3 regions of the Streptomyces sp. NPDC085946 genome follow, and region 2 is predicted to be linked to each of the others. Evidence: riboswitches for the same ligand, from Rfam matches in the RefSeq annotation. Region 2 holds a riboswitch; each other region holds the start of a gene.
The links. Region 2 has a riboswitch for cyclic di-AMP ahead of ACIF8T_RS13915 (transglycosylase family protein). Riboswitches for the same ligand answer to the same signal wherever they lie in the genome.
Positions count from the first base shown of each region.

Region 1: another riboswitch for cyclic di-AMP. It lies ahead of ACIF8T_RS20580 (peptidoglycan DD-metalloendopeptidase family protein); the one in region 2 lies ahead of ACIF8T_RS13915 (transglycosylase family protein).
Region 3: another riboswitch for cyclic di-AMP. It lies ahead of ACIF8T_RS12020 (C40 family peptidase); the one in region 2 lies ahead of ACIF8T_RS13915 (transglycosylase family protein).

Region 1 is NZ_JBITSF010000010.1:4,810-14,205, reverse strand. It holds partial or broken gene ACIF8T_RS20615 (flavodoxin-dependent (E)-4-hydroxy-3-methylbut-2-enyl-diphosphate synthase) at 1-286, shown strand, start outside; partial or broken gene ACIF8T_RS20610 (1-deoxy-D-xylulose-5-phosphate synthase N-terminal domain-containing protein) at 351-653, shown strand; gene ACIF8T_RS20605 (aspartate aminotransferase family protein) at 887-2,293, shown strand; gene ACIF8T_RS20600 (helix-turn-helix domain-containing protein) at 2,371-3,012, shown strand; gene ACIF8T_RS20595 (DUF6126 family protein) at 2,979-3,188, shown strand; gene ACIF8T_RS20590 (tyrosine-protein phosphatase) at 3,142-3,939, opposite strand; gene ACIF8T_RS20585 (alpha-galactosidase) at 4,111-6,195, shown strand; cyclic di-AMP (ydaO/yuaA leader) riboswitch at 6,504-6,664, shown strand; gene ACIF8T_RS20580 (peptidoglycan DD-metalloendopeptidase family protein) at 6,669-7,643, shown strand; gene ACIF8T_RS20575 (SGNH/GDSL hydrolase family protein) at 7,910-8,695, shown strand; gene ACIF8T_RS20570 (MBL fold metallo-hydrolase) at 8,883-9,396, shown strand, end outside.
Region 2 is NZ_JBITSF010000005.1:365,617-375,012, reverse strand. It holds gene ACIF8T_RS13935 (exopolyphosphatase) at 1-695, opposite strand, end outside; gene ACIF8T_RS13930 (DUF501 domain-containing protein) at 692-1,225, opposite strand; gene ACIF8T_RS13925 (septum formation initiator family protein) at 1,256-1,732, opposite strand; gene eno (phosphopyruvate hydratase) at 1,828-3,108, opposite strand; gene ACIF8T_RS13915 (transglycosylase family protein) at 3,360-4,088, opposite strand; cyclic di-AMP (ydaO/yuaA leader) riboswitch at 4,093-4,261, opposite strand; gene ACIF8T_RS13910 (transglycosylase family protein) at 4,455-5,492, opposite strand; gene ACIF8T_RS13905 (cytochrome P450) at 5,639-6,943, opposite strand; gene ACIF8T_RS13900 (nucleoside triphosphate pyrophosphohydrolase) at 6,940-7,947, opposite strand; gene ACIF8T_RS13895 (SurA N-terminal domain-containing protein) at 8,114-8,761, opposite strand; gene ACIF8T_RS13890 (protein kinase) at 8,920-9,396, opposite strand, start outside.
Region 3 is NZ_JBITSF010000004.1:428,211-437,463, forward strand. It holds gene ACIF8T_RS12010 (ATP-dependent Clp protease proteolytic subunit) at 1-563, shown strand, start outside; gene ACIF8T_RS12015 (hypothetical protein) at 592-876, shown strand; cyclic di-AMP (ydaO/yuaA leader) riboswitch at 1,211-1,417, shown strand; gene ACIF8T_RS12020 (C40 family peptidase) at 1,421-1,894, shown strand; gene ACIF8T_RS12025 (ATP-binding protein) at 2,560-3,018, opposite strand; gene ACIF8T_RS12030 (helix-turn-helix domain-containing protein) at 3,232-4,092, shown strand; gene ACIF8T_RS12035 (DUF397 domain-containing protein) at 4,102-4,326, shown strand; gene ACIF8T_RS12040 (8-amino-7-oxononanoate synthase) at 4,437-5,564, opposite strand; gene bioB (biotin synthase BioB) at 5,711-6,934, shown strand; gene ACIF8T_RS12050 (adenosylmethionine--8-amino-7-oxononanoate transaminase) at 6,927-8,207, shown strand; gene bioD (dethiobiotin synthase) at 8,209-8,925, shown strand.

The sequences.
Region 1 (9,396 bases), on a different contig from region 2:
CGCCCAGGCCGACGTCCACGAGCTCGCCGAAGAGGTCACCGCCGGCCTGACCGGCATGGAGGTGCCGCTGCGCGTCGCCGTGATGGGCTGCGTCGTCAACGGCCCCGGCGAGGCCCGCGAGGCCGACCTCGGCGTCGCCTCCGGCAACGGCAAGGGCCAGATCTTCGTCAAGGGCCAGGTCATCAAGACCGTCCCCGAGTCCAGGATCGTGGAGACGCTCATCGAGGAGGCCGTGAAACTGGCCGAGCAGATGGAGAAGGACGGCGTGGCCCCCGGCGCCCCGGCCGGCGCGGGGACACCCGTGGTGACGGTGGGTCCGAGCGAGGCACGGACCGAGAGGGGGCCCGGGCGTGACGATCCCGGAGAGCGTCCGGCGACCGCGTGACCCGAAGGCGCTGCCCGAGGCGGAACTCGGCGAACCGCCCGCCGGGACGAGGGAGTTCCTGGTGCACGCGGCCGCCGGGACCGGCGGCCGCCTCGGACCCGGCCCGGGCGCGGTGGAACTCGCCGTCGCCCCGCACCGGGTCTTCGAGTCGCCGGCCGACCGCATCCTGTGCGACACCGGCCACCAGAGTTACGTGCACAAGTTGCTGGCGAACCGTCAGGGATTCTCCGGGCTGCGCGGGACGGTCGCCGTGGGCGACGCGCCGGCCCTCGTCCGCTTCCCGAAGCGGTCCGCCGGCCCGCCGGTGCCGGCGGTGGCGCTCGCGCTCGGCGACGCCGACGCCGACATGCCGGTCCGGCGGTTCGGCATCCCCGGGCGGTCCCTCGCGCACGCCGGGCGCGCCGAAGCGCTCGCCGGCACCGGCCTCACCCCTGTCGAGACCGCCGGACGGATCGGCGCGCGCCCGGCCGTCGAGGAAGAGCAGTCCAAGGAGACGCACGGATGACCACCGCTGAATCCGCAGCCGGAACCGGGGAGTTCGACCTCGGCAGGCTCCTGGCCGAGCGTGGCGGCGAACGCTACGACCTGCACGCCCGGTACCTCAACCACCAACTCCCGCGCATGCTCCACACCCTCGGCTTCGACAAGGTCTACGAACGGGCCGAGGGCGCCCTGTTCTGGGACGCGGAGGGCAACGAGTACCTCGACATGCTCGCCGGATTCGGGGTGATGGGGCTCGGGCGCCACCACCCCGTCGTCCGCAAGGCCCTGCACGACGTCCTCGACGCCTCCCTCGCCGACCTCACCCGGTTCGACTGCCAGCCGCTGCCCGGACTGCTGGCCGAGAAGCTGCTCGCGCACAGCCCGCACCTGGACCGGGTGTTCTTCGGCAACAGCGGCACCGAGGCCGTCGAGGGCGCCCTGAAGTTCGCCCGGTACGCCACCGGCAAGCCCCGCGTCCTGTACTGCGCGCACGCCTTCCACGGCCTGACCACCGGCGCCCTGTCCGTCAACGGCGAGCCCGCCTTCCGCGACGGCTTCGCCCCGCTGCTGCCCGACACGCCCGTCCCCCTCGGCGACCTCGACGCGCTGGAACGGGAGCTGAAGAAGGGGGACGTCGCCGCGCTGATCGTCGAGCCGATCCAGGGCAAGGGCGTGCACGAGGCGCCGCCCGGCTATCTGCGCGCCGCGCAGGACCTGCTGCGCCGCCACAAGGCACTGCTCATCGCCGACGAGGTGCAGACCGGCCTCGGCCGGACCGGCGACTTCTACGCCTACCAGCACGAGGACGGCGTCGAACCGGACCTGGTGTGCGTGGCCAAGGCGCTCTCCGGCGGCTACGTGCCGGTCGGCGCCACGATCGGCCGGGACCGGATCTTCAAGAAGGTCTACTCGTCGATGGACCGGGTGCTGGTGCACTCGGCGAGCTTCGGCTCCAACGCGCAGGCCATGGCGGCGGGCCTGGCCGTGCTGTCGGTCATGGAGGACGAGCAGGTCGTGGCGAACGCCCGCGCCACCGGTGAGCTGCTGAAGTCCCGGCTCACCGCGCTCGTCGACCGCTACGAGCTGCTCGCCGACGTCCGCGGCCGGGGCCTGATGATCGGCATCGAGTTCGGGCGGCCCGCGTCGCTGAAGCTGCGCGGCCGCTGGGCCATGCTCCAGGCCGCCCGCAAGGGGCTGTTCGCGCAGATGGTCGTCGTCCCGCTGCTCCAGCGGCACCGGATCCTCACGCAGGTCTCCGGCGACCACATGGAGGTGATCAAGCTGATCCCGCCGCTGATCATCGGCGAGCGGGAGGTGGACCGGTTCGTCGAGGCCTTCACCGCCGTGATGGACGACGCGCACGACGGCGGGCTGGTGTGGGACTTCGGCAAGACACTGGTCAAGCAGGCGGTCGCCCACCGCTGACCACCGGGCACGGCCGAGGTTTTTGCCTCTGAGGCAAAAAATTTGCCACAGAGGCAAGATTTCGGCTGAATGGAGGCATGAGCTCCTCCGAGACCGGGCACTCCGCCGCGCCCGATCCGGCGGCCGGGGCGGCCGACGCCCTGCCCGCCGTCGCGCCGCAGCTGCGCGCCCTGCGCCGCCGGTCCTCCCTCACCCTGGAGGCCGCGGCCCGCGCCGCCGGGCTGTCGCCCGCCCACCTCTCCCGGCTGGAGACCGGACAGCGCCAGCCCTCGCTGCCGATGCTGCTCGCGCTCGCCCGTATCTACGGTACGACCGTCGCGGAGCTGCTCGGCGAGACGGCCGCCGGCCGGGACGCCGTCATCCGCGCGGCCGACATGGAGCCGACCGCCGCCGGCGGCTGGACGTACTATCCGGCCGGAGCGCCCGGACGCGGGATGCAGGCCCTGCGGGTCCACGTCCCCCACGGCTCCCAGGGCGACATCGTGCGCGTCCACCCCGGCGAGGAGTGGCTGTACGTGCTCAAGGGGCGGCTGCGGCTGTGCCTGGGGGACGCCACGCACCGGCTCGCCCCGGGCGACAGCGCGCACTTCGACTCGCTCACCCCGCACCGCATCGCCGCCCAGGACCCCGACGGAGTCGAGCTCCTGTTCGTCCACACCCTGCTGCAGAGCCCCACGGCCGCCCTGTGCCTGGGGCAGGCCCCCGGAGACGCGCCCTGAGCGGCGTGGAGGAGCGGTACCCCCGCGCCCTGTGGGCGCGGTCGATCATCCACATCGCGGTGGGGCACGTCTTCGCCGCCTTCGTCCACCTGCTGTCCGGAGTGGGCGCGCAGCGGCCCCGCCGCGGCCTCAGTCCAGCAGGCGCTCGCGCAGCCGCTCCCGGACCTCAGGGGTGACCCCGAGGCCCTTCTCCAGGTAGGCGTCGACGCCGCCCCAGGTCTCCTCGATGGTCTCGAAGGCCGCCGCCAGGTACTCGGCGCGCGCGTCGAACAGCGGGCTGAGCAGCTCCATGACCTCGGGGGAGTACGCCGAGGCGGAGGAGCTGCTGCGGTGCACCTTGTAGCGGCGGTGCTTGGCGTTCGACTTCAGGTAGTCGTCGAGGATCGCGTCGCGCTCGACGCCGAGGGCGAGCAGCGTCACCGCGACGGACAGGCCCGCGCGGTCCTTGCCGGCCGCGCAGTGCATCAGGGCGGGGACGCTGTCCTCGGCGAGCGCGTGCAGCACCCGGGAGTGCTCGGCGGTGCGTTCCTTCACGATCGTGCGGTACGAGGCGATCATCCGGTCCGCGGCCTTGCCGTCCGCGAGGATCTCGCGGAGCTGGTCGATGTCGCCGTCGCGGACCATCCGCCAGAACTCGGCGCCGTCGGCGGGGTCGGACAACGGCAGGTTCACGTTCCGCACGCCCGGCAGCTCGACGTCCGGCCCCTCCAGCTTCTGGTCGGCGGCGTTGCGGAAGTCGAAGACCGTGTGCAGGCCCAGCGAGGAGAGGAAGACCGCGTCCTCGGCGGTCGCGTGCGCGAGGTGACCGCTGCGGAACAGCACGCCGTGCCGCACCCGTCGGCCGTCCACGGTCGGGAGCCCGCCCACGTCGCGGAAGTTGCGCACTCCGGCCAGCTCGGGCTCGGTCGACGGGACCTGCTGCGTCACGGGGGCTCCCTCCCACGTCGCCCCGCCGGCGCGGCTCGTCGACGGGCACCACTCGAAGATACGGCATGGCCGCCGGGGCCGATCGGGTCGTCCACAGGCGTTGCCCCGCGGGCCCGGCCACCCCGATCATGGACGTGATCGGCCGTTGCTGTTCGACGCTGTGAGGGTCTGATGCCGGAGATCTCCGAAGACGGGCGCACGTGGCTGCTGTCCGGGCCGGCCAGCGGTTACGCCCTCCACCTGACCGACCGCGACGAGCTGGTGCACCTGCACTGGGGGCCGCGGATCGCGCTCGCCGACGCCGAGGCCCTCGCGGTCCGTCCGCTGCCGGATTACTGGCCCTTCGAGTCCCCCCTCGACGGACGCGAGGAGTACCCGGTCGAGGGCGGCCCCCGGTTCGTCCGCCCGGCCCTGTCCGTCCGCAGGGCCGCGGACGGGCGGCGCGGCACGCAGTGGACCTACGCCGGGCACGAAACGGCCGGGGACGGCGAGTTACGGCTCCGCTTCCGCGACGGCGGCCTGGCCGTCACCCTGCACTACCGGATGCGCGGCGACGTGGTGGAGCGGTGGGCCCACCTCGCCAACGACGGGCCGGCGGTCGAGGTGCTGCGCGCCGACTCCGCCGTCTGGACGCTGCCCGACCGCGAGGGCTGGCGGCTGTCCCAGCTGCACGGCCGCTGGGCCGCGGAGTCCCGCCTGGTGCGCTCGGACCTCACCTACGGCGAGAAGGTCCTCGGCAGCCGCCGCGGCCACACCGGCCACCAGCACCTGCCCTGGGTCGCCCTGGACACCGACGCCACCGAGGAGCACGGCGAGGTCTACGGCTGCGCCCTGGCCTGGTCCGGCTCCTGGCGCCTGTGCGTGGCCCAGCTCCCGGACGCGCGCGTGCAGATCACCGGCGGCGCGGGTCACGACGACTCCGGCCTGCTGATGCTGGCGGCGGGGGAGTCGTACACCACCCCGGTCTTCGCGGGGCTGTGGAGCGACGGCGGCTTCGGCGGTGCCAGCCGCGCCTGGCACGCCTACCAGCGGACGTACGTCGTCCCGGACGCGGACCGGGACCGGCCGGTGCTGTTCAACTCCTGGGAGGCCACCGGGTTCGACATCTCCGAGGAGCGGCAGCGGGCGCTCGCCAAGCGGGCCGCCGCGCTGGGCGTGGAGCTGTTCGTCGTCGACGACGGTTGGTTCGGGGCCCGCACCGGCGACCGGGCCGGGCTCGGGGACTGGGCGCCCAACCCCGACCGGTTCCCCCGCGGTCTGAAGCCGCTCGCCGACCACGTGCACGCGCTCGGGATGCAGTTCGGCATCTGGGTCGAGCCGGAGATGGTCAACCCGGACAGCGACCTCTACCGCGCGCACCCGGACTGGGTGCAGTTCCAGCCGGGGCGCACGCGCACGGAGTTCCGCAACCAGCTGGTGCTCAACCTGGCCCGCGAGGACGTCCGTGAGCATCTCTGGCAGCGGCTCGACGAGCTGCTGGCCGGCGCCCCGATCGACTACGTCAAGTGGGACTTCAACCGCTGCTTCACCGACGCCGGCTGGCCCGGGGAGCCGTATCCGCAGCGGCTGTGGACCGACCACGTGCACGCCCTGTACGCCCTGCTGGACCGGCTGCGGGCGGCCCACCCGGGCGTCGCCTTCGAGTCCTGTTCGGGCGGCGGCGGCCGGATCGACCTCGGGGTGCTGAGCCGCACGGACCAGGTGTGGACCTCGGACAACACCGATCCGCTCGACCGGCTCGCCGTCCAGCACGGCTTCAGCCAGGTCCATCCCGCGCGGGTCATGGCCGCCTGGGTCACCGACAGCCCGAACGCCATGCTCAACGGGCGGGTGAGCTCGCTGCGGTTCCGGTTCGTCAGCGCCATGGCCGGGGTGCTGGGCCTCGGCGGGGACCTGACCCGCTGGAGCGCGGAGGAGCTCGCCGAGGCGCGGGAGTGGGTGGCGCTCTACAAGGAGATCCGGCCCGTGGTGCAGCGCGGCGACCTGTACCGGCTGCGCCCGCCGACGGGCGGCCTGAGCGCCGTGCAGTACGTCCTCGGCGACGAGACCGTCGTCCTCGCCTGGCTCCAGGCACAGCACTACGGGGAGCCCGCCGCCGCGCTCAGGCTGCGGGGCCTCGACCCGGCCGCCTCCTACGAATGCCGCGAAACGGGCGAAATCCATCGAGGTGCGGTGCTCCTGCACCACGGGCTGCGGACCGGGCTGCGCGGGGACCTCGACGCCGCCGTGGTCCGGCTGCGGCGCCTCGATTCGTAGCGAATGGGCGAACTGTCCGAATAAGGAGTTTCGCTCTAACGTGCCCCGGAAGCGGGGGAGATGGCCGCCGGCTGGTGAGCAGCGTCATATCCGTGACGATCCGTTGTCGCCATGCTCACGTAATTCATGCCTTTTTCCTGGCCGTTTGAGGAAAACGGAAGATCATTGATCCACGCACCGTCACCACGGACGTCCACAGGAATCCCTGGAACGCGCAGGTGCGGACAACCGCACGCTTGTCCCCGCGCGTCCTGTTCGCTTACGTTCGCCACCGATCCGGACGGACGCCTAATCCTGCCGCCGCCCGGAGCCCGCACACACTGACCCGTGTACGGCAGGAGCGGGGGACCCACAGGTACGACGCCTGTTCCGGTTCCCGGAACGGCTTGGGGTTAAGCCGCGCCTCGGCGCGGCCGGGCATCTCCAGTCCGCACCCGACAGCTCACCTCGTAGGCGCCGGAGAGGAAATCGCCATGCCCGCGAAGGGTAAGCACCGCCGTCCGAAGACCCTGCGCTTCACCCGTTCCATCGCCGTCGCCGGAACCGGCGGCGCCGCACTCGCCCTGCCGCTGCTGGGCGCCACCGGTGCCCACGCCGCCACCCCGCAGTCCGCCCCGGAGAAGGCCGTCCAGTCCGTCCAGGCCGCCGGGAAGAAGGCTGCCGGCGAGAAGGCCGACGACGTCCGCACCTACACGGTGAAGGCCGGCGACTACCTCGCGAGGATCGCCGACGAGCAGGACGTCGACGGCGGCTGGAAGCAGCTGTACGCCGACAACCGCGAGGCCGTCGGCGCCGACCCGTCGCTGATCCACCCGGGCCTGGAGCTGTCCATCGGCGAGAAGGCGGCCGGCGCCACCAAGCCGTCCTCCGCGGCCAAGTCCTCGGCGGCCAAGTCCTCCGCGGCCAAGCCCTCGGTCCCGGCCAAGTCCTTCGCCCCGGCGAAGTCCTCCTCCGAGCAGTCCGCGGACAAGCCGGCCGAGCAGTCCTCCGCCGAGCAGACCACCACCGCGAGCGACGCCGCCGAGTCCGCGGGCACCGCCGGCGGTTACGCCGCCCCGGTCTCCGGCGGCGTCGGCACCGCCTACAAGGTGGCCGGCAGCATGTGGTCCAGCGGCTACCACACCGGCGTCGACTTCTCCGTCCCCACCGGCACCTCCCTCAAGGCCGTCGGCGCGGGCACGGTCGTCTCCGCGGGCTGGGCCGGCGCGTACGGCAACCAGGTCGTCATCAAGCTCGCCGACGGCTACTACGCCCAGTACGCCCACCTGTCCTCGCTGTCCGTCTCGGCCGGCCAGGCCGTGACCGCCGGACAGCAGGTCGGCCTCTCCGGCTCGACCGGCAACTCGACCGGACCGCACCTGCACTTCGAGATCCGCACCACGCCGGACTACGGCTCGGACGTGGACCCGGTCGCCTACCTGAACGCGCACGGCGTCAGCATCGGCTGACCCGCACGACCGCCCGCCTGACACGCCGTCGGAGGCCGGACCCGGTTCCCCGGGTCCGGCCTCCGGCGTGTCGGCCGGCCCCGGTCCGGGACCGGGGCGGACCGGCCCTCAACGCCTGTGACCAGGCACCTATTCCGCAGTTGGGGAACACTTGGGGAGTGGCTTATCTCACCGCCCGTCAACCCCTTCCTACGGTCGCGTAGGTCACATTCGACGGTGAAAGATGAGCTGCTGTGGCAGACGATTCGAAGAGTGACAGCAGATCAGTGATCGGGTCGTACGTGGCGGTGGGGGACAGCTTCACCGAGGGCGTCGGCGACCCCGGCCCCGACGGGGCGTTCGTCGGCTGGGCCGACCGGTTCGCCGTGCTGCTCGCGGACCGCCGGCCCGAAGGCGACTTCGCGTACACCAACCTCGCCGTGCGCGGCAGGCTCCTCGACCAGATCGTGGCGGAACAGGTGCCGCGGGCCGTCGAACTCGCCCCGGACCTCGTCTCGTTCTGCGCGGGCGGCAACGACATCCTGCGCCCCGGCAGCGATCCGGACGAGGTGGCCGAGCGCTTCGAGGCGGCGGTGACCGCGCTCACCGCGGTGGCCGGCACGGTCATGGTGACGACGGGTTTCGACACCCGGGGCATCCCCGTGCTCAAGCACCTGCGCGGCAAGATCGCCACCTACAACGGCCATGTGCGGGCCATCGCCGACCGGCACGGCTGCCCCGTGCTCGACCTCTGGTCGCTCCGCAGCGTCCAGGACCGCCGGGCCTGGGACTCCGACCGGCTGCACCTGTCGCCCGAGGGGCACACGCGCGTGGCGCTGCGGGCCGGGCAGGTGCTCGGGCTGGAGGTCCCGGCCGACCCGGAGCAGCCCTGGCCGCCGCTGCCGCCGCGCGGCACCCTGGAGGTCCGGCGGGACGACGTCCAGTGGGCGCGGGAGTACCTGGTGCCGTGGATCGGGCGCCGGCTGCGCGGGGAGTCGTCGGGCGACCACGTCACGGCGAAGGGGACGCTGTCGCCGCGCGACATCCGGATGCGGATCGCCGCGGTGGCGTGAGGCGCCGGCCGGGTCCCGCGGCCGCACCCGCGGCGACCGCGGCCGCACCCTGTCCGGGAGCGTCCGCGGCGGGACCCCCGGACGATCCGCGCCGGGCCGTCCACCGTCCACCGTGCTCCGGGTGGCCCGGGGGCAGGGAAGGGGCCCGACCATAATGGGAGGTCCGACGACTCCACCTGGAGGTAGCGTGGCCGGTTTCCGATCGACGAACTCCGGGCTGCGCGCCCTGCGGCCCGCGGCCTTCGGCGCGGACCCCGGCGGAGAGCGCATGGCCCGCATCCGCAGATCGCCGCACTTCGGGGACGGGGTCTTCCAGAATCCCGGCGGCACCGCCCGGACCCGGCCGTCCGGCTCGACGCGTGACTTCGCGAAGGTCTACTTCGACAGGGAGGCCCGGCCCCGCCGCACCCCGAAGGGCCCGGTCCCGGTCCACGCCACCACGCTCGCCGACCTCGCTCGGCCCCCGGCGAGCGGACTGCGGCTCACGTGGATGGGGCACTCCAGCGTGCTGGCCGAGATGGACGGGCAGCGGGTGCTGTTCGACCCGGTGTGGGGCGAGCGCTGCTCCCCGTTCCCCTTCGCCGGGCCGAAGCGGCTGCACCCCGTGCCGGTGCCGCTCGCCGCGCTGGGCCCGGTCGACGTCGTCGTCATCTCGCACGACCACTACGACCACCTGGACATGCCCACCGTCAAGGCGCTGG
Region 2 (9,396 bases):
GGCAGGTCCTGGGCGATCGCCGAGACGGTCGTCACCGAGCCGGCCAGGCCCACCAGCGTGCGCGCCTCGCGCAGCGGGACCGTCTCCTCGGCGAGGTCCAGGGCGGCCTCGATGTCGGCGCGCATCGCGGCGATCTGCTCCTCGGTGGGCGGGTCGCTCACCACGCCGTCCCGGACCAGGTGCCGCTCGGTCATGCGGACGCAGCCGACGTCGACGGAGCGGGCCGCGCGCACGTGGTCGTCCCCGACGACGAACTCGGTCGAACCGCCGCCGATGTCCACCACCAGGAACGGCCGGTGCAGGTCCTGCCGCCCCGTCAGCTCCCTGGTGGCGCCCGTGAAGGAGAACTCGGCCTCCTGGTCGCCGGTGATGACCTCGGGCTCGACGCCCAGGATGTCGAGCACCCCGCGCACGAACTCGTCGCGGTTCTCGGCGTCCCGGGAGGCGGAGGTCGCCACGAAGCGCACGCGCTCCGCGCCGTGCTCCTTGACGACCTCGGCGTACTCGCGGCAGGCCGCGAAGGTGCGCTCCAGTGCCTCGGGGGCGAGGCGGCCGGTGCGGTCGACGCCCTGGCCGAGGCGGACGATGGTCATGCGGCGATCCAGCTCGACGAGCTCGCCGGTGTCCGGGTGCGCGTCGGCGACCAGGAGCCGGATGGAGTTCGTACCGCAGTCGACGGCGGCCACGCGGGTCACTGGTCGTCCTCCTCGTCCGTGACGGTCACGCACGCTCCCTTGCGCCACCACTCGGGCAGCATCGCCAGCGCCTCGTCGCCGAGCGGGTTCACGCCCGGTCCGGCCGCCAGGGAGTGGGCGACGAGCACGTGCAGGCACTTGACCCGGTCGGGCATGCCGCCCGCGCTCGGGAAGTCCTTCAGCACCTCGATCTCGTCGCGGCGCCGGATGTAGTCCTCGTGGGCGGCGCGGTACCGGGCGGCCAGCTCCGGGTCGGCCGCCAGGCGCTCGGTCATCTCCTTCATCACGCCGTTCGCCTCCAGCGTGCCGATCGCCGAGGCGGCCTTGGGGCACGTCAGGTAGTACAGCGTCGGGAACGGCGTCCCGTCGGGCAGCCGCGGAGCCGTCTCCACGACGTCCGGCTGCCCGCACGGGCAGCGGTGCGCGATCGCGCGCAGCCCGCGCGGGGGCCGCCCGAGCTGCTGCTTGAAGGCCTCGACGTCCGCGTCGGTGGGGTCGGTGCGCGGGGTGGTCGGCGGAGGCGTGTCCATACCTGTCTTTCTACGGTCTCACGGGAGGTCTCACTGGGCGGAGGCGTCGGACTTGTCGACGCCCTCCCAGACGTTCGCGTACCAGGGGCGGCCGGCCGCCCCCGCGTCGGTGCGGGTCTTCTTCGCCGCGTCCGGGTCGATCACGATGTAGCCGGTCTCCCCGGGCATGACGTAGTGCAGCCGCTGCCGGATCTGCTGTTCCGCGTAGGCGTCGTCCTGCCAGCGCGCCTTGAGGTCGCGCAGCTGCTCGACCCGCTGCCGGGCCTGCTCCTGCCGGCGCTCGTGCTCGGCGATCTCGGCGCGCTGGGAGACGTACTGCCGCATGGGATAGGCCAGGGCCACGATCAGCGAGCAGAGCACCAGCGCGAGCAGCGCGGCCCGGCCGGTCAGCCGGGAGCGGCGGGCCTGGCGCCTGGTCTGCGAGCGGTAGACCCGGGCCGCGGTCTGCTCGCCGATCAGCCGGATCCTGGTCGCGGTGGAGAACCGGTCCCGGTCCTTCACGGCCATTGCCCCGCCTCCCCTTCATACGCACGTACGTCCCCGCACACGGTACGGGACCGAGTACGGGGACGTACGGACGACGCTTCCTACGGAGCGGGTGCTCAGCCCTTGAAGCGCGGGAACGCGCTCCGGCCGGCGTACACCGCGGCGTCGTCGAGGATCTCCTCGATGCGCAGCAGCTGGTTGTACTTGGCGACGCGCTCGGAGCGGGCCGGGGCACCGGTCTTGATCTGGCCGCAGTTGGTGGCGACGGCCAGGTCGGCGATGGTGACGTCCTCGGTCTCGCCGGAGCGGTGGGACATCATGCACTTGTAGCCGTTGCGCTGGGCGAGCTCGACGGCGTCGAGGGTCTCGGTCAGCGAGCCGATCTGGTTGACCTTGACCAGCAGGGCGTTGGCCGCGCCCTCCTCGATGCCCTTGGCGAGGCGCTCGGGGTTGGTGACGAACAGGTCGTCGCCGACGAGCTGGACCTTGTCGCCGAGCCGGGCGGTGATGGTCTTCCAGCCCTCCCAGTCGTCCTCGAACAGCGGGTCCTCGATGGAGACCAGCGGGTACGCCTCGACGAGCTCGGCGTAGTACTCGGTCATCTCGGCGGCCGTGCGGGACTTGCCCTCGAAGAGGTAGGCGCCGTCCTTGTAGAACTCGGAGGCGGCCACGTCCAGGGCCAGGGCGATCTGCTCGCCGGGGGTGTAGCCGGCCTCCTTGATCGCCTCGAGGATGAGGTCGAGGGCCTCGCGGTTGGAGCCGAGGTTCGGCGCGAAGCCGCCCTCGTCGCCCAGGCCGGTGGCCAGGCCCTTGCTCTTCAGGACCTTCTTCAGCGTGTGGTAGACCTCGGCGCCCCAGCGCAGGGCCTCGGAGAAGGACTCCGCGCCGATCGGGGCGATCATGAACTCCTGGATGTCCACGTTGGAGTCGGCGTGCGAGCCGCCGTTCAGGATGTTCATCATCGGCACCGGCAGCAGGTGCGCGTTGGGGCCGCCCAGGTAGCGGAAGAGCGGCAGGTCGCTGGCCTCGGAGGCGGCGTGCGCGACGGCGAGCGAGACGCCGAGGATGGCGTTGGCGCCGAGCGAGCCCTTGTTGTCGGTGGCGTCCAGGTCGAACATGGCCTGGTCGATCAGGCGCTGCTCGGTGGCGTCGTAGCCGACGAGCTCCGGGCCGATCTGCTCGATGACCGCGAGGACGGCCTTCTCCACACCCTTGCCCAGGTAGCGGTTCGAGTCGCCGTCGCGGAGCTCGATGGCCTCGAAGGCGCCCGTGGAGGCGCCGGACGGGACGGCGGCACGACCCGTGCTGCCGTCGTCGAGGCCGACCTCGACCTCGACCGTGGGGTTGCCTCGGGAGTCCAGGATTTCCCGGGCTACGACGACGTCGATGGACGGCACGAGCATCTCCTTCTTGGATGTGACGCGGGTGAGCAGGGCCGCGATGGCTCTGCGAGACGAGCCTAACGGGCTCCGGGTAATCGGCCAGCCGGTCACCCATCTGTTGGACAGAACAGAGCGTAAATTGTTTTCGTACGGAACAAAAGATGCCGTCCGTCCCTCGCGTCACCCGGCGCCGCGCACGGCCCCGCCCCGGCGCGTACGGGGGAACACGCACCGGGGCGGGGAGCTGGGCGGGAAGCCGCTGCCTCTTACTTGAGGTGCAGCTGCTGACCCGGGTAGATGAGGTCGGCGTCCGCGACGATGTCCTCGTTCAGCTCGAACAGCTTCGCCCAGCCGCCCGCGACGTTCCGGTCGGCGGCGATGGAGCTGAGGGTGTCGCCCTTGACGACCTTGTACTCGCCGTCGCCCTTCTTGACCTTCTCGCCGGTCGGGGTGGTGACGGTCTTGTCGCCCTGCTGCGGCTGGGCCGCCGGGCGCTCGGCGGAGCGGGAGGCCGGCTGCTGCTCGGCCTCGCGCGTCTCGGTGGTGCCGGCGGAGCTGTCGGAGCTGCCAGAGCTCTCGGTGCCGGCGGAGCTGTCGGTGGTGCCGGCGGCGGAACCGCCGTCGTAGGCGGCGCCCGACAGGTTCTTGCCGCAGACCGGCCAGGCGCCCTTGCCCTGGCCCGCGAGCACCTTCTCGGCGATCGTGATCTGCTGCGCCTTGCTGGCCTGGTCGGCCGTGGCGGCGTACTGGGTGCCGCCGTAGGCGGCCCAGGTGGACGCGGAGAACTGCAGGCCGCCGTAGTAGCCGTTGCCGGTGTTGATGGACCAGTTGCCGCCGGACTCGCACTGGGCGACGGCGTCCCACTCGGCGGTGGTGGCGGCGGAGGCGTTGCCGGCCGCCATCAGCGGGGCGGCGACGGCCGCGCCGGCGACACCCGCCATGGCGATGGCACGGGTGGCCTTGGACGAACGACGGTGCTTGCCGGAAAACAGCATGGATGGATCCCCTCACCGACGCCTGCGAGGTGAGCTGTCGGGTTCGGGCCGGTTGAGTTGCCCGGCCGCGCCCCTCACGGGACGCGGCTTCACCCCTAGCCGGACTCAGCCTCAAGTGCTGGGCCTGGCACCTACCTTGGGTCCCCCGCTCCTGCCCACGGCGCTTGACGCGACGACTGTTCCCGGGCAGCCGCTGGCAGGATTCGGCGTTGCGGCGGCCGGGGCCCGCGATGGCGAGCGGTCTCGACCGTAGACACGCGATCCGCGGAATTTCAAAGACGATCAGGGCTTCTGAGATCTATCTCTCACCGCACTTATATGGGACATTCAGTGCGAATCGTGGCGCCAACTCCCGCTGTCCGATTACTACTTTTCGTCCGCTCCGGTCTCGACCTCGAGCGCCTGACCGGGCTGGATGAGGTCCGGGTCGGCCCCCACGACCTGCTCGTTCCCGGCGTAGAGCGCGTTCCATCCGCCGTCGTAGTCAAGGGAGTCGGCGATGGACCAGAGGCTGTCGCCGGCGCGCACGGTGTAGGAGCCGTTCACCCCGCCGCGCGCGGCACCGTCGTCGCGCGAGGCGTGCCGCCCCGCCGCCTCGGCCGTACGGGCCTCCTGTGCGCTCTCCTCGGCGCTGGGGCCGCGGTGCCGGCCGGTGCCCGTCGTCGCGGTGTCGGCCGGCGCGGAAGAGCCGTCGCCCTGGACGGACTTGGCCGGCGCGTCGCCCTCCGGCGCGGCCGCGGACGGACTCCCGGATTCCGCCACGTCGTCACGCGAAGCGTCCGACTTGGACGTTTTGCCCTTCTTGTCCGACACATCGTCAGATGACGGCGACACCGACGGGGAGGCGGACGCCGAGGGAGAAGCGGTGGAGGCCCCGGCGGAACCGGAGGAATCCGCGCCCTCGGTGGATTCGGCCGGATCCGGGGAAGCCGAGGACTTGGAGGAATCGGTCAGACCGGACGAACTGGGCGAACCAGAAGTACCGGTCGCGTCCTTCGCCACCCCGGTGTCGACCTCGACCGAGGCCGAGTCCTTCTCCAGGCCGGCGAGCAGTCCGCAGGTGCGCCAGGCGCCGACCCCCTGGTCGGCGAGGATTCTCTCGGCGACGGCTATCTGCTGGGAGCGGCTGGCCTGGTCCGCGCTCGGGGCGTAGTCGAGACCGCCGTGGTTCTCCCAGTCCTCCTGGGTCACCTGCAGTCCGCCGTAGTAGCCGTTGCCGTTGTTCTGGCTCCAGGCGCCGCCGGACTCGCACTCCGCGACCCGGTCCCAGGTGGTGCCGTCGGCGGCGCTGGCGCCGCCGGCCCCCAGGAGCGGGATGGCGATGGCGGAGCCGGTCACTCCGGCCGCGACGAGGAGAGCCGGAGCCTGGCGGGGGCGACGGTGACGACCGTTCCCGGAGAGCATACGGAGACCTTTCGCATGGCAGCAGGGACCGGCGCGGCGTGTGGTGCTGGGTGCCGCGCGCTGATGGGTGAACGTATCGGCAGACGATCACTTGTCACAAGTTCATGCCGCACAGATCACGTGAAGATCACGAAGTTGAGGATGTGTCACGTTCGTGCAGGTGGTGATGGTTGTCCCACCGGCGTGAACGCCACGGGCAGGGTGCGCAGCCCGCGCATGATGAGTCCGCCGCGCCACCGCAGGTCGGCCGGATCCGCCGCCAGGCGCAGGTCCGGGAGGCGGGTGAGCAGCGTGGCGAGCGCGGTCTGGCCCTCCAGGCGGGCGAGCGGGGCGCCCAGGCAGTAGTGGATGCCGTGGCCGTAGCCGAGGTGCTGGTTGTCGCGGCGGCCGAGGTCGAGCACGTCGGGGTCGGCGAACCGCTCCGGGTCGCGGTCCGCGGCGGCCAGGACGACGAGGACGGGGTCGCCGGGTGCGATGTCCTGCCCGCCGAGGGTGAGCGGCCGGGTGGCGAACCGCCAGGTGGCGAGCTCCACCGGCCCGTCGTAGCGCAGGAGTTCCTCGACGCCGGTCTCCAGCAGGCCGCGTTCGCCGGCGGCGAGGGAGCGCTGGAGCCGGGCGCGCTGGCCGGGGTGGGTGAGCAGGGCGTAGGTGCCGTTGCCGATCAGGTTCACCGTCGTCTCGAAACCGGCGAACAGCAGGATGAAGGCCATCGCTGCGGCCTCGTTCTCGGTGAGGTGCTCGCCGTGGTCGGAGGCGCGGATGAGGCCGGAGATGAGGTCCTCGCCGGGGGCGGGCCGGGACGGCAGGGCCTCGCGCTTGCGGTGGATGAGGTCGGCGAGGTAGCCGCGCATCTTCTTCACCGACCGCGCGACGCCGCCCCGCGGTCCGCCGCCGTGCCGGATCATCATGCCCGCCCAGTCCCGGAAGTCGTCCTGGTCCTCGCGCGGGACGCCGAGCAGGTCGCAGATGGCGTAGATCGGCAGCGGGAAGGCGAAGTCGTGGATGAGGTCGGCTGAGCCCTCGGCGGCGAACCGGTCGATGAGCCCGTCGGTGAGCTCCTGCACGCGGGGCGCGAACTCGGCGACCCGGCGGGGCGTGAACGCCTTGGAGACGAGCCGGCGCAGGCGGGTGTGGTCGGGCGGGTCGATGTTGAGCAGGTGGGTCATCAACTCGGCCTTGCGCTCACCGGGGATGCCGGTCTTGCCCTTGGCGTGCGCGGGCTCGTCGTGGTGCGCCGGGTTCTTGGACAGGCGGGGGTCGGCGAGGGCCTGCCTGGCGTCGGCGTACCGGGTGACCAGCCAGGCCTCGACCCCGCTGGGCAGGCGTGTGCGGTGCACGGGCGCGTGCTCGCGGAGCCAGGCGTAGGCGGGGTAGGGGTCGGTCGCGAACTCCCAGGTGAAGAGCTCGGGGGCGGCGGGGGTGGTGCGGGAGGGCTGAGGCTGGTCGGTCACTCCTCGACGGTATCGGGGCGGGAGTCTCCGCCGGCCGTGCCCTCCGCGCTGCGCACCGCGTCCCGGTACGCCCGTGCCGCCGCCCGCAGCGCCGCCTCCGGGTCCACCCCCTCCGCCTCGGCCCGCACCGCCAGCTCCAGCAGCTCGTAGCCGACGCCCTCCACCCGCGGCAGGGGGACGTCCAGGCCCGCGGTGCGCACCCGGGAGGCCAGCTTGGCCGCGAGGGCCAGGCCGGGCTGGCCGAGGGGGATGCCCTCGGTGACGGAGGTGCGCCGCTTCTCCACCGCCTTGGTGCGCAGCCAGTGCGCCTTGACCTCCTCGGGGGTGGTCGCCGTCTCGTCGCCGAAGACGTGCGGGTGGCGGTGGATGAGCTTGGCGACGATGCCGCCGGCCACGTCGTCGACGGAGAAGGGCGCGTCGGGGTGCTCCTCGGCGATCCGGGCGTGGAAGACGACCTGGAGGAGCACGTCGCCGAGCTCCTCGCGCAGCTCGTCGCGGTCGCCCTCCTCGATCGCCTCGACGAGCTCGTACGCCTCCTCGATGCCGTACTTCGCCAGGCCCTGGTGGGTCTGCCGCGACGACCAGGGGCACTCGGCGCGGATGCGGTCCATGACCTGCACGAGGTCGAGGAGGCGGGCGCCGGGCAGGTCGTAGGAGGCGGGCAGCAGCTCCAGGTCGGGCATGCGGACCCGGCCGGAGCCCGCGAGGCGCGCCAGGCCGTCGGTGAGGGCGGGCTCGCCCTCACCGGTCGCCACGACGACCACCGTGCGCCCGCCCGCGCAGGCGTCCACCAGTTCCTCGGCGGTCGGGGACGCCGCGTCGACGGTTATCCCCGCCTCCCGCAGGTACGGCAGCTGCGGGTGCGCGCCGTCCGCGCACAGCACCCGGTCGGCCGCGTGCAGGGCCTGCCAGGCGGGCCAGGACAGCAGACCGGGGGCGACACGGTGGCTGGTGGTGAGCAGGACGATGCGGCCGGGGGCGGTGTCGGGACTCGAAGCGTTCACGGTCCGACGCTAACCCACGGGGCGGACGGGGAGGCGAGTCGTCCACAGGGGTGAGGGTGCGCCGGGGGGCGTCCACGGGCGACGGGCCGAAACGGGCGTCCGGGGAAGGAGGTCGTCCGCGCGGAGGGCCGAGCGGTCCGGGCAGGGAGCCGGCGGGCGGGCCGCCCTACGCCGGCTGGTCCGCCCGGCCCGCCGTGACCTCGCGGAGCCACGGGGTCCTGCCGTCGACGCGGCTGCTCTTCTCCACGTCCCAGCTGCCGTAGCGCGGGTTGAGGTCGATGTCCAGCTTGCCGGACGCGTCGGACAGGGCCTTCCAGAAGTCCGGCCGGCTGGTGTCGGTGCCGAGCTTCTCGGCGAGCTTCTGGGCCTCCAGCTGGAGGCGGAGGTTCTCCTCCAGCCGCAGGGGCGGGATGCCGTACTGCTGGAGCCAGGCCGTCTCCAGCGCCTCGGCGCCGCCGGCCTGCTCCTCCAGCCCGGAGCGCATCCGCTGGACCTCCTTGCGGGTCACCGTGACGCCCGCGTCCTCGGCGGCGCGGTGCAGCACCCGGTCGAGGACCATGGTGTGCAGGGTGTCGCGGGTGAGGCTGCCGGTCCTGGCGATGACCTGCCGGTACTGGGCGTCCCCGTCCACGGCCTCGCGCTGCGCGGTGCGCACCTCCTCGACCCGGTCCTCCAGCTGGGAGACGGTGATCCGCTGACCGCCGACGACGGCCGCCGCGCCGGGATGCGCGTCGTTCCCGCAGGCGGTGAGGACGGGCGCCGCGGCGGCGATCACGGCGGTGAGCAGGAGCGCGGTGCGACGGCGGCGGTGCAAGGAAACCTCCCGAGGAGATTGTGCGACGGTGCACAAAGTCTTGCGGTGATCGATGGTAGGCAGCGGCCGGGCTCTGGCCAACCCATTCGACCAACGATTCGCGACGACTTCCGGCACCGCCGCGCCGCCCGCGCCTCGCGGCCCGGCGCGCGGAGGGGTCAGCCGCGCACCTGCACCAGCCACTGGAGCGTCCGCCGGACCTCCGCGGCCAGGGGGTGCGCGGGGCCCTGGGTGCGCTCCACGTCGTGCAGGAGGCGGACCAGCATGTCGTGGGCGGCGGCGCGGTCGCCGAGCGCGAGGAGGAGGTGGCCGATGCGGCGGCGCACGTCGTGGGCGAGCTCGGGGTCGCCGGCGGCGACGTACTGGTTCTCGTAGTACGGCAGCAGTGCCCGGTACTCGGCGAGCGCCGCCGCCGGTTCACCGAGCTGCTCCAGGCACTGGGCGGCCTCGTAGCGGAAGCGCAGGGACTGCGGGTCGGCCCGGCCGGCCTCGGCGGCCCGCTCGTCGGCGAGGCGGCGCAGTTCGGGCAGCGCGCGCCGGTACTGCCCGTCGTCCAGGAGCGTGGCCGCGTACTGCTTGCGCAGGGTGCGCACCACCGGGGAGCGCTCGCCGTGCTGCTCGGCGGCGACGGGCAG
Region 3 (9,253 bases), on a different contig from region 2:
CCGAAGGCGCCGCCGCCGGACACCGGGCGGCGGATCCGTACGCGAAGCCGCCGCAGGAGCGCGTCGTCCTCCTCGGGACGCGGCCCGGCGGGACCGCGGCGCACGACGCGACGGCCCGTTTCCCCGACCTCGCGCACGCGGACCCCGGCCGGGACGTCTCGCCGTACGTCACCTCCCCCGGCGGCTCGTTCCACGCGATGGCGGCCGTGTACGACACGGTCCGGTCCGTGGGCTGCGGCGCGGAGCCGGTCCGCCCGGGCCGGGGAGGCGCGACGGCCGCGGCGCCGCCGGCGGCGGGCACGCCGGGCAAGCGGCCGGTCCCGCCGGGCGCAGGCGTGGTGCTCCGTCAGCCCGGCCCGGCCGACCGGGCCGGGGAGGCGCGCCGCGTGCGGGCGTGCCCGCAGGAGATGCCCGCGCGGCACACGGACCGCGCCCGGGAGCGGGGGACCGCGGACACCGGGCGGGAGAAGGCCCTCGACGCCCGGGAGGCGGCGGCCCGCGGGCCGGCCGCCCGGGTCGTCCCCGACCGCGCGGGCGCGCGTCCCGCGCCCGGCGGGAGGTGAGCCGCCGGTGCAGCCGGACCAGCCGCCGATGCCCGCGCTGACGAGCGCCGAGGCCGAGTTGATCGACCGTTACCTCGACGTCGTGGACCTGCTCGGGCGCATCAACCCGGCCGTGCCGGGCGACACCTACCGCGGGCTGCGCGCGGCGCAGGCCCTCGTCGGCAAGGCGACCGCCCTGCGCGACGCCCTCACCCTGATGCACCGGCGCGGCGAGACCGAGGTGCACGCCGCGACACTGGCCCGGGCGCTGCGGGTCCTGGACGGCGAACGGCGCACCGCGCGGGTCACCGTGCCTCCGGAGACCGGCGCCTGACGCTCCCCCACCGGCCGGGGCGCCGCCTCGACGGCCGGACATCCCGCGCCACGCCGAACCGGCCGAACGACGTACCCCCTTCCGAGGTATTTACAGCTACTGCTTTCGACCCTCTGAGCTTGCGCAACATGCCTGGCCGCCAGGCGGAATGGGACATTCCGCCGCTGGTCCGGGGCTCCTCGGGTGCCGGGACGGTGACCCGAACGCAGGGGTGTCCACCCGAACGGGTGAGTGGTGAGTAACAACACAAATCCCTGGTTCCGTTGGGATATTCGCACATCCATGAAGGAAGATCCCTGTCTGACGACAAGCCCCCGCCACCGCGGCGGGGCGATCCGGGCGGACGCCGAGTCCTGCCGCCGCCCGGATGACCGGTCGACAGGAGTGGATCGGCAGGAGTGGAGGACCCAAGCACGACGGGTCGCCGGAGCGCCAGTTCCGAGCAGCCCTTGGGGTGAAGCCGCAAGCTCGCTTGCGGCCGGGCAACTTCGCCAGCCCGAATCCGACAGGTCATCCTTCACAGGCGGCTGACGAAGGGTTGCGCATGACTGCGCTCAATCGTGTCCCGTCGCTCATGGCCCGGGCCGGTACGGCCTCGGCCCTGACCATCGCCGCCGTGGGCGGCTCGATCGTGGCGCCCGGCTTCGCGTCGGAGGCGGAAGCCGCCTCGCCGGCGACCAAGGCACTCCAGGTCGCGGCCTCCAAGAAGGGGTCGCCCTACAAGTGGGGGGCTACGGGTCCGAGCAGGTTCGACTGCTCGGGACTGACGCTGTACTCGTTCAAGAAGGCGGGCAAGAAGCTGCCCCGCACGGCTGCCCAGCAGTACAACAAGACGCGCCACATCTCCGCCTCGAGCCGCAAGGCGGGCGACCTGGTGTTCTTCCACTCGGGGAGCAACGTCTACCACGTCGGCATCTACGCCGGTTCGGGCAAGATCTGGCACGCCCCCAAGACCGGGGACGTCGTGCGACTGCAGAAGATCTGGACGAAGAGCGTGTGGTACGGCCGGGTGAAGTAAGCCTTGCGGAGGCGGCGGCGCGTGCCCGGCGCGCCGCCGCCCCCTCCAGAACGGGATCCGGGCACGAGCGGGCACCCGTGCTCCCCCGCGGTCCGGCGCGGCACCTCGCCGCCCCGGTCCGGTCGTGCCGGTGTCCTCCTTCAGCGGGTCGGTCGCACCGGTCGTGCTCGCGGACGTGGCGACCGGCCGGGCCGGCGGTGCCGCCGCCGCTACGGAGGCCTTCCTGGTCCGCGGGGGCCGGGGCCGGGCCGTCAGGGCTGCTCCCCCGGGGCGCGCGGGCTCCGGCACCGAGACGGAGCCGGCCCGCACCGGCCCCGAACCGTCACGCCTGAGCGCCACGCCGCCGCGCCCCGAGGCCCGGGAGCCGTCGGTCCGCCGCCGGCGGCGGGGTGCGGGGCGGCGGCGTCCGCCCGGCTCCCCGGCCGGCACGCGGTGGCGACGACGGTCCTCGGCCGCCGTCCCGCCGTCGCCGACGGCCCGGGCTCCGCTCGCGTCGGCGGCGGGACGGCGGCCGCCGCAGGGCCCGTACCCCGGCCGGCACACCCGGACCCGGCCGCCCGGGCGACCGGCCGCCGCAGCACCGGCCCGGCCGGGCGCCGCGCGTCACCCCGCTGCCGCGCCGGCCGTCGCCGCCGGCCGGTCGCCCGGGCGGCCCACCCCTCGTCCTACGGTTCCTGCGGGACCGCCGCCGGTACCGGCTGGGCCGGGACGGTCCACGGCAGTTCGACGGAGACGGTCTTGCCGCCCTCCCGGGTGGGGCGGATGCGGAGTCTGCCGCCGCACTCGGCGGTCAGACAGCGGATGATCACCAGGCCGCGGCCGTTGTCCTGCTGGACGGCCGCCGGCAGCCGCCGGGGGAAGCGCGGATGGCTGTCGGTGACGCCGATCCGCAGCTGCTCGTCCCGGTCCAGCCGGACGTCCACCGTGAAGGTCGGCGACTGTCCGAAGGTGTGCTGGACGGCGTTGGTGGCGAGTTCGGAGACGATGAGCCGGACGCTGTCGGACACCTCCGCGTCCTCCGGCAGCCCCCACTCCGCCAGCGTGCCCACCACGTAGGCGCGCGCGGCGGAGACCGAGGCGGGATCGCTCGGCAGAGTGACGGATGCTTCCAGGTGGTCTGCCATGGCGACGTCGTCCCTTTCCCACGGGACCGCAGTCCGACACGGAGCGGATGGTTCGAGTACGGTCCCGGACTGGTGCTTCGTCGCCAGACTGCCATCACCACACGGGCGAAGGACGGCGATCCACCTGGATATGCATATATCTGTCGCTCGATGCGGTGAACTCTGCGACGCGAGACCGTATTGCGGCGGCACGGAAGGAGTAAGGAGGAGTGCATGCAGCACGGTCCCGCGGTGCGCCGCCGGAAACTGGGCGCCGAACTGCGCGCGCTGCGCACCTCGGCGGGGCTCACCAGCGGTGAGGCGGCCCGGATGGTGGGCTGGCACCAGTCGAAAGTAAGCCGGATCGAGACCGGTACGAGTGGGGTGAAACCGGGTGACGTGCGGTTACTGCTCGACGCGTACGGGGTGCGTGACACCCAACTCCGGGAGCTGCTGCTGGTGTTGGCGGGGTCGGAGGACACCGGCGGGCGGCACCACTGGTGGCACGCCTACCGCGGGGTGCTGCCGCCGACCTACCGGGACTTCATCAGTCTGGAGTCCCAGGCGGGCGCGATGCGCACCCTGGAGACCGCCGTCGTCCCGGGGCTGCTCCAGACGTCCGAGTACGCAAGGGCCGTGACCAGGGCCGCCGTCGAGAACCTGCCGGAGGAACGGCTCGACACGCTGGTGGAGGTACGGCTGGCCCGGCAGGTCGTGCTGCGCGCCGATCCGCCGCTGAGGCTGAGCGCCGTCCTGGACGAGGCCGTGCTGCGCCGGGAGGTCGGCGGCCCCGAGGTCATGTCCCGGCAGCTGACCCGGCTGGTCGAGGCGGCCCGGCTGCCTCAAGTGCGGCTCCAGGTGCTGCCGTTCACCGCCGGAGCGCACATCGGCGTCACCGGCCCTTTCGTTATTTTCTCATTTTCGAGCACTTCTGATCTGGATGTGGTTGTTCTCGACCACTTGACGAGTAGCCTCTACCTCGAACGGAAAGAAGACCTCCAGGCCTACACGGAGGCCTTCGACGCCCTTCAGGTCCACGCCCTTTCCCCCGAGGACTCGTTGGATTTCATCGCCGGGATTGCCGCCGGCGCGTAAGGAGGCACCATGCCCGCATTGCCTCGGCCCCTTCCCTCCAGCTCCGATCTGCACGGCGTGCGATGGCTGCGCAGCAGCTACAGCACCGGCGCGAACAACTGCGTCGAGACGGCCCGGCCAGGCCCGGGTCCGTGGGCCGGACTGCTCGCCGTGCGCGACTCCAAGGACCCGGCCGGGCCCGCGCTGTTCTTCTCGCCCGGGAGCTGGACGCGGTTCACGGCCGCGCTCCGGTGATCACCGACCGGTGCCGTCCGCCGGCCACCTGAACCGTCCGCCGACCATGACACCCGTCCGCCGTCCGTCCCCCCGTCCGACGCGCGACGCACACGGCCGTGCACGCCGACTCACGGCCGCGTCTCGCCGATCACCCGGACGGCGTGGGCGATCTGCTCACCGGTGAGGTCCGCACGGGCGGTCAGCCGCAGCCGGGAGATGCCGTCGGGCACGGAAGGAGGCCGGAAGCAGCCCACGGCCAGCCCGGCCGCGCGGCACTCCGCAGCCCAGCGCACGGCCGCCTCCGGGGAGGGGGCGCGCACCGAGACGACCGCGGCGTCCGGACGCACCGCGTCCAGACCCGCGGCCGTCAGACGGGCGTGCAACTCCCCGGCCACCTCGCGCGCACGCGCCGCGCGCTCCGGCTCGCGGCGCAGCAACCGCAGGGCCGCCAGGGCCGCTCCCGCCGCGGCGGGGGCGAGACCCGTGTCGAAGATGAACGTACGGGCCGCGTTGACCAGGTGGTCGACGACCCGGGCGGGGCCGAGGACGGCTCCGCCCTGGCTGCCGAGCGACTTGGACAGCGTGACCGTCGCGACGACGTCGTCGGCGCCCGCGAGCCCCGCCGCGTGCGGGGCGCCGCGGCCGCCGGCGCCGAGCACGCCCAGTCCGTGGGCGTCGTCGACCACCAGTCCCGCGCCGTGCTCCCGGCACGCCTCGGCCAGGGCGGCGAGCGGGGCCGCGTCGCCGTCGACCGAGAAGACCGTGTCGGACACGGCGATCGCGGCGCCCTCGTGGGTCCGGAGCGCCTTGCGCACGGCGTCCGGGTCGGCGTGCGCCGCCACCTGGGTGGTGCCGCGGGCCAGCCGGCAGCCGTCGATGAGCGAGGCGTGGTTGCCCGCGTCGGAGACGATCAGCGAGCCGTGCGGGGCCAGGGCGGTGACCGCCGCGAGGTTGGCGGCGTAGCCGGAGGAGAAGACCAGCGCCGCCTCGAAGCCGCAGAAGGCGGCCAGTTCGCGTTCAAGGTCGCCGTGCAGTTCGGTCGTGCCGGTGACGAGCCGGGAGCCGGTCGCGCCGCCGCCCCAGGTCCGCGCGGCCCGCGCGGCGCCCTCGGTGACCTCCGGATGGCGGGCCAGCCCCAGGTAGTCGTTGCTCGCGAGGTCCAGGAGCGGCGAGTCCGCCGGGCGCGGGCGCAGGGTCCGTACGAGGCCCGCGCGGCGGCGCAGTTCCGCCTGCTCGTCGATCCAGCCGAACGCCATGGGTCCTCCGGGCTTTTGTAGGCAGTGCACAGACATTAGCGGTCCGGTCCTCCGCCCAGGATGTGGCAATACCCACACACGGAAGTGTTGGCGTTGTGCAAAGTCTCCTTGGCCCGGGGCGGCTCCGTAGGACAGGATCTGCTCCCATGGACCTGCTGAACACGCTGGTGGACAAGGGGCTTCGGCGCGAGACGCCGACCCGCGCGGAGGCGCTCGCCGTCCTCGCGACTTCCGACGACGACCTGCTCGACGTGGTGGCCGCGGCCGGCAAGGTGCGCCGCCACTGGTTCGGCCGACGGGTGAAACTCAACTACCTCGTCAACCTCAAGTCCGGCCTGTGTCCCGAGGACTGCTCCTACTGCTCCCAGCGGCTCGGCTCCAAGGCGGACATCCTCAAGTACACCTGGCTCAAGCCCGACGAGGCCTCGCGGGCCGCGGCTGCCGGGGTGGCCGGCGGGGCCAAGCGGGTGTGCCTGGTGGCCAGCGGCCGGGGCCCGACCGACCGCGACGTGGCCCGGGTCTCCGACACCATCCGGACCATCAAGGAGCAGAACGAGGGCGTCGAGGTGTGCGCCTGCCTCGGGCTGCTCTCCGACGGCCAGGCGGAGCGGCTGCGCGAGGCGGGCGCGGACGCCTACAACCACAACCTCAACACGTCCGAGGGGACGTACGGGGAGATCACCACCACGCACACCTACGCCGACCGGGTGGACACGGTGAACAAGGCGCACGCGGCGGGCCTGTCCGCGTGCTCGGGTCTGATCGCGGGCATGGGCGAGAGCGACGAGGACCTGGTCGACGTGGTGTTCGCGCTGCGCGAGCTGGACCCCGACTCGGTCCCGGTCAACTTCCTGATCCCGTTCGAGGGCACGCCGCTCGCCAAGGAGTGGAACCTGACCCCGCAGCGCTGCCTGCGGATCCTGGCGATGGTGCGGTTCGTCTGCCCGGACGTCGAGGTGCGCATCGCGGGCGGCCGCGAGGTCCACCTGCGCAGCATGCAGCCGCTCGCGCTGCACCTGGCCAACTCGATCTTCCTCGGCGACTACCTGACCAGCGAGGGCCAGGCCGGCAAGGCCGACCTGGAGATGATCGCGGACGCCGGGTTCGAGGTCGAGGGCACCGACCGGGTGACGCTGCCGGAGCACCGGGCGGCGGCCGGGGGCGGCTGCGGCTCCCACGAGCCCGCCGCCGGGTGCGGCTCCCACGAGGGCGCCGCCGGGTGCGGTGCGCACGAGGGCGGTGGGTGCGGTGCGCACGAGGGTGGCGGAGTGTGTGGTTCCGCTCCGGTCCCCCGGGTGGACGAGCCCCGCACCGACCTGGTCGCCGTCCGCCGCCGGGGCGCCGGAACGGACCTCGCGCCCAATGCCTGAACTGAGCGTGCCGGAGCTGCTGGAGCTCGACCGCCGGCACGTGTGGCATCCGTACGGCCCCATGCCCGGCCGTCAGGAACCGCTCGTCGTGGAGTCGGCGAGCGGGGTGCGGCTGCGGCCGGCCGACGGGTCGGGCGAGCTGGTGGACGGCATGTCGTCCTGGTGGTCGGCGATCCACGGCTACAACCACCCGGTGCTGAACGAGGCGCTGCGCGAGCAGGCGGGGCGGATGAGCCACGTGATGTTCGGCGGGCTCACCCACGAGCCCGCCGTGCGGCTCGCGAAGCTGCTGGTGGACCTGACGCCGGACGGCCTGGAGCACGTGTTCCTCGCCGACTCCGGGTCGGTGTCGGTCGAGGTCGCGGTCAAGATGTGCCTGCAGTACTGGCGTTCGCTGGGCCGTCCGGGCAAGCAGCGGCTGATGACCTGGCGGGGCGGCTACCACGGCGACACCTGGCAGCCGATGTCGGTGTGCGACCCGCAGGGCGGGATGCACGAGCTGTGGAGCGGGGTGCTCCCGCGGCAGGTGTTCGCCGACCCGCCGCCCGCCGGGTACGAGGAGGCGTACGCCGACCACCTGCGCGAGCTGGTCGCGCGGCACGCCGACGAGCTGGCGGCGGTGATCGTCGAGCCGGTGGTGCAGGGCGCGGGCGGGATGCGGTTCCACTCCCCCGTGTATCTGCGCGTGCTGCGCGAGGCCTGCGACGCGCACGACGTGCTGCTGGTGTTCGACGAGATCGCGACCGGTTTCGGGCGCACGGGCGCGCTGTTCGCGGCGGAGCACGCGGCGGTGACGCCGGACGTGATGTGCGTGGGCAAGGCGCTGACCGGCGGCTACCTCACCATGGCCGCCACGCTGTGCACGCCGCGGGTGGCCGACGGCATCTCGCGGGGCGAGGTGCCGGTGCTCGCGCACGGCCCGACCTTCATGGGCAACCCGCTGGCGGCGGCCGTGGCCTGCGCCTCGATCGGGCTGCTGCTCGGCCAGGACTGGCTCGCGGAGGTCAAGCGGATCGAGGCGGGCCTGCGGGACGGGCTGGCACCCGCCGCGGAGCTGCCCGGTGTGGCGGACGTGCGGGTGCTCGGCGCCATCGGGGTGGTGCAGCTCGACCACCCCGTGGACATGCGGGCGGCCACCGAGGCGGCGGTGCGCGAGGGCGTGTGGCTGCGGCCGTTCCGCGACCTGGTCTACACGATGCCGCCGTACGTCACGGGTGACGCGGACGTGGCGCGGATCGCGCGCGCGGTGTGCGCGGCCGCACGGGAGGGATGACATGCCGGTACTGGTGATCACGGGCACGGGCACGGAGGTCGGCAAGACGGTCGTCACGGCCGCCGTCGCCGCGACGGCGCTGGCGGCCGGCCGGTCGGTGGCCGTGCTGAAGGCCGCGCAGACGGGCGTGGCGCCCGGCGAGGCCGGGGACGCCGCCGAGGTGGCACGGCTCGCGGGAGCCGTCACCACGGCCGAACTCGCGCGGTACCCCGAGCCGTTGGCACCGGCCACGGCGGCCCGCCGGGCCGGCCGCGCCCCGGTGCACCCGCACGAGGTCGCGGAGGCCGCCGCCAAGCTGGCCACCGAGCACGACCTGGTGCTGGTGGAGGGGGCGGGCGGACTGCTCGTCCGGTTCGACGCGGCGGGCGGGACGCTGGCGGACGCGGCCGCGCTGCTGTCGGCGCCGGTCCTGGTCGTGGTGTCGGCGGGTCTCGGCACGCTGAACACCACCGAGCTCACGGCCCGTGAGCTGCGCGGCCGGGGCATCGAGCCGGCGGGGATCGTCATCGGCAGCTGGCCCGCGGCACCGGACCTCGCCTCGCGCTGCAACCTGGCGGACCTGCCGGACGTGGCCGCGGCTCCCCTGCTCGGCGCGGTGCCCGCCGGGGCGGCGGCCCGCACACCCGCCGACTTCCGCGCGGCGGCTCCGCACTGGCTGGCGCCGCGCCTGGACGGCACGTGGGACGTCGAGGCGTTCCGGAGGCGGGAGGCGCCCTGAAGCCAGGAAGTGCCCTGAGGCGCAGGGGCGCCAGGCGCGGTCGCTCACGGGACGCGCGGTGCGGCCGGAGGTTCCGCCTCATGAGGGGTGCGCGGTGCGGCCGGCGCGTACCGGACGGGCGGTTGCCGCCGGGAGTCCCGGCTGCGGGCGGCATGTGAGGTACGGCCGACGTACCGCCGACGCATGCGGGACGGGCGGTCCCGTGGCGTGCTCACGGCCGAGCCCGGCCCGCGCCGGGCCGCCGCGCGCTCCCAGCCGCGCGCAGTCTGCGGCGTCCGGCCGCAGGTGGCGGGGGTGCGGCGCGGTCGACGCGCAGGCCGACACCTGC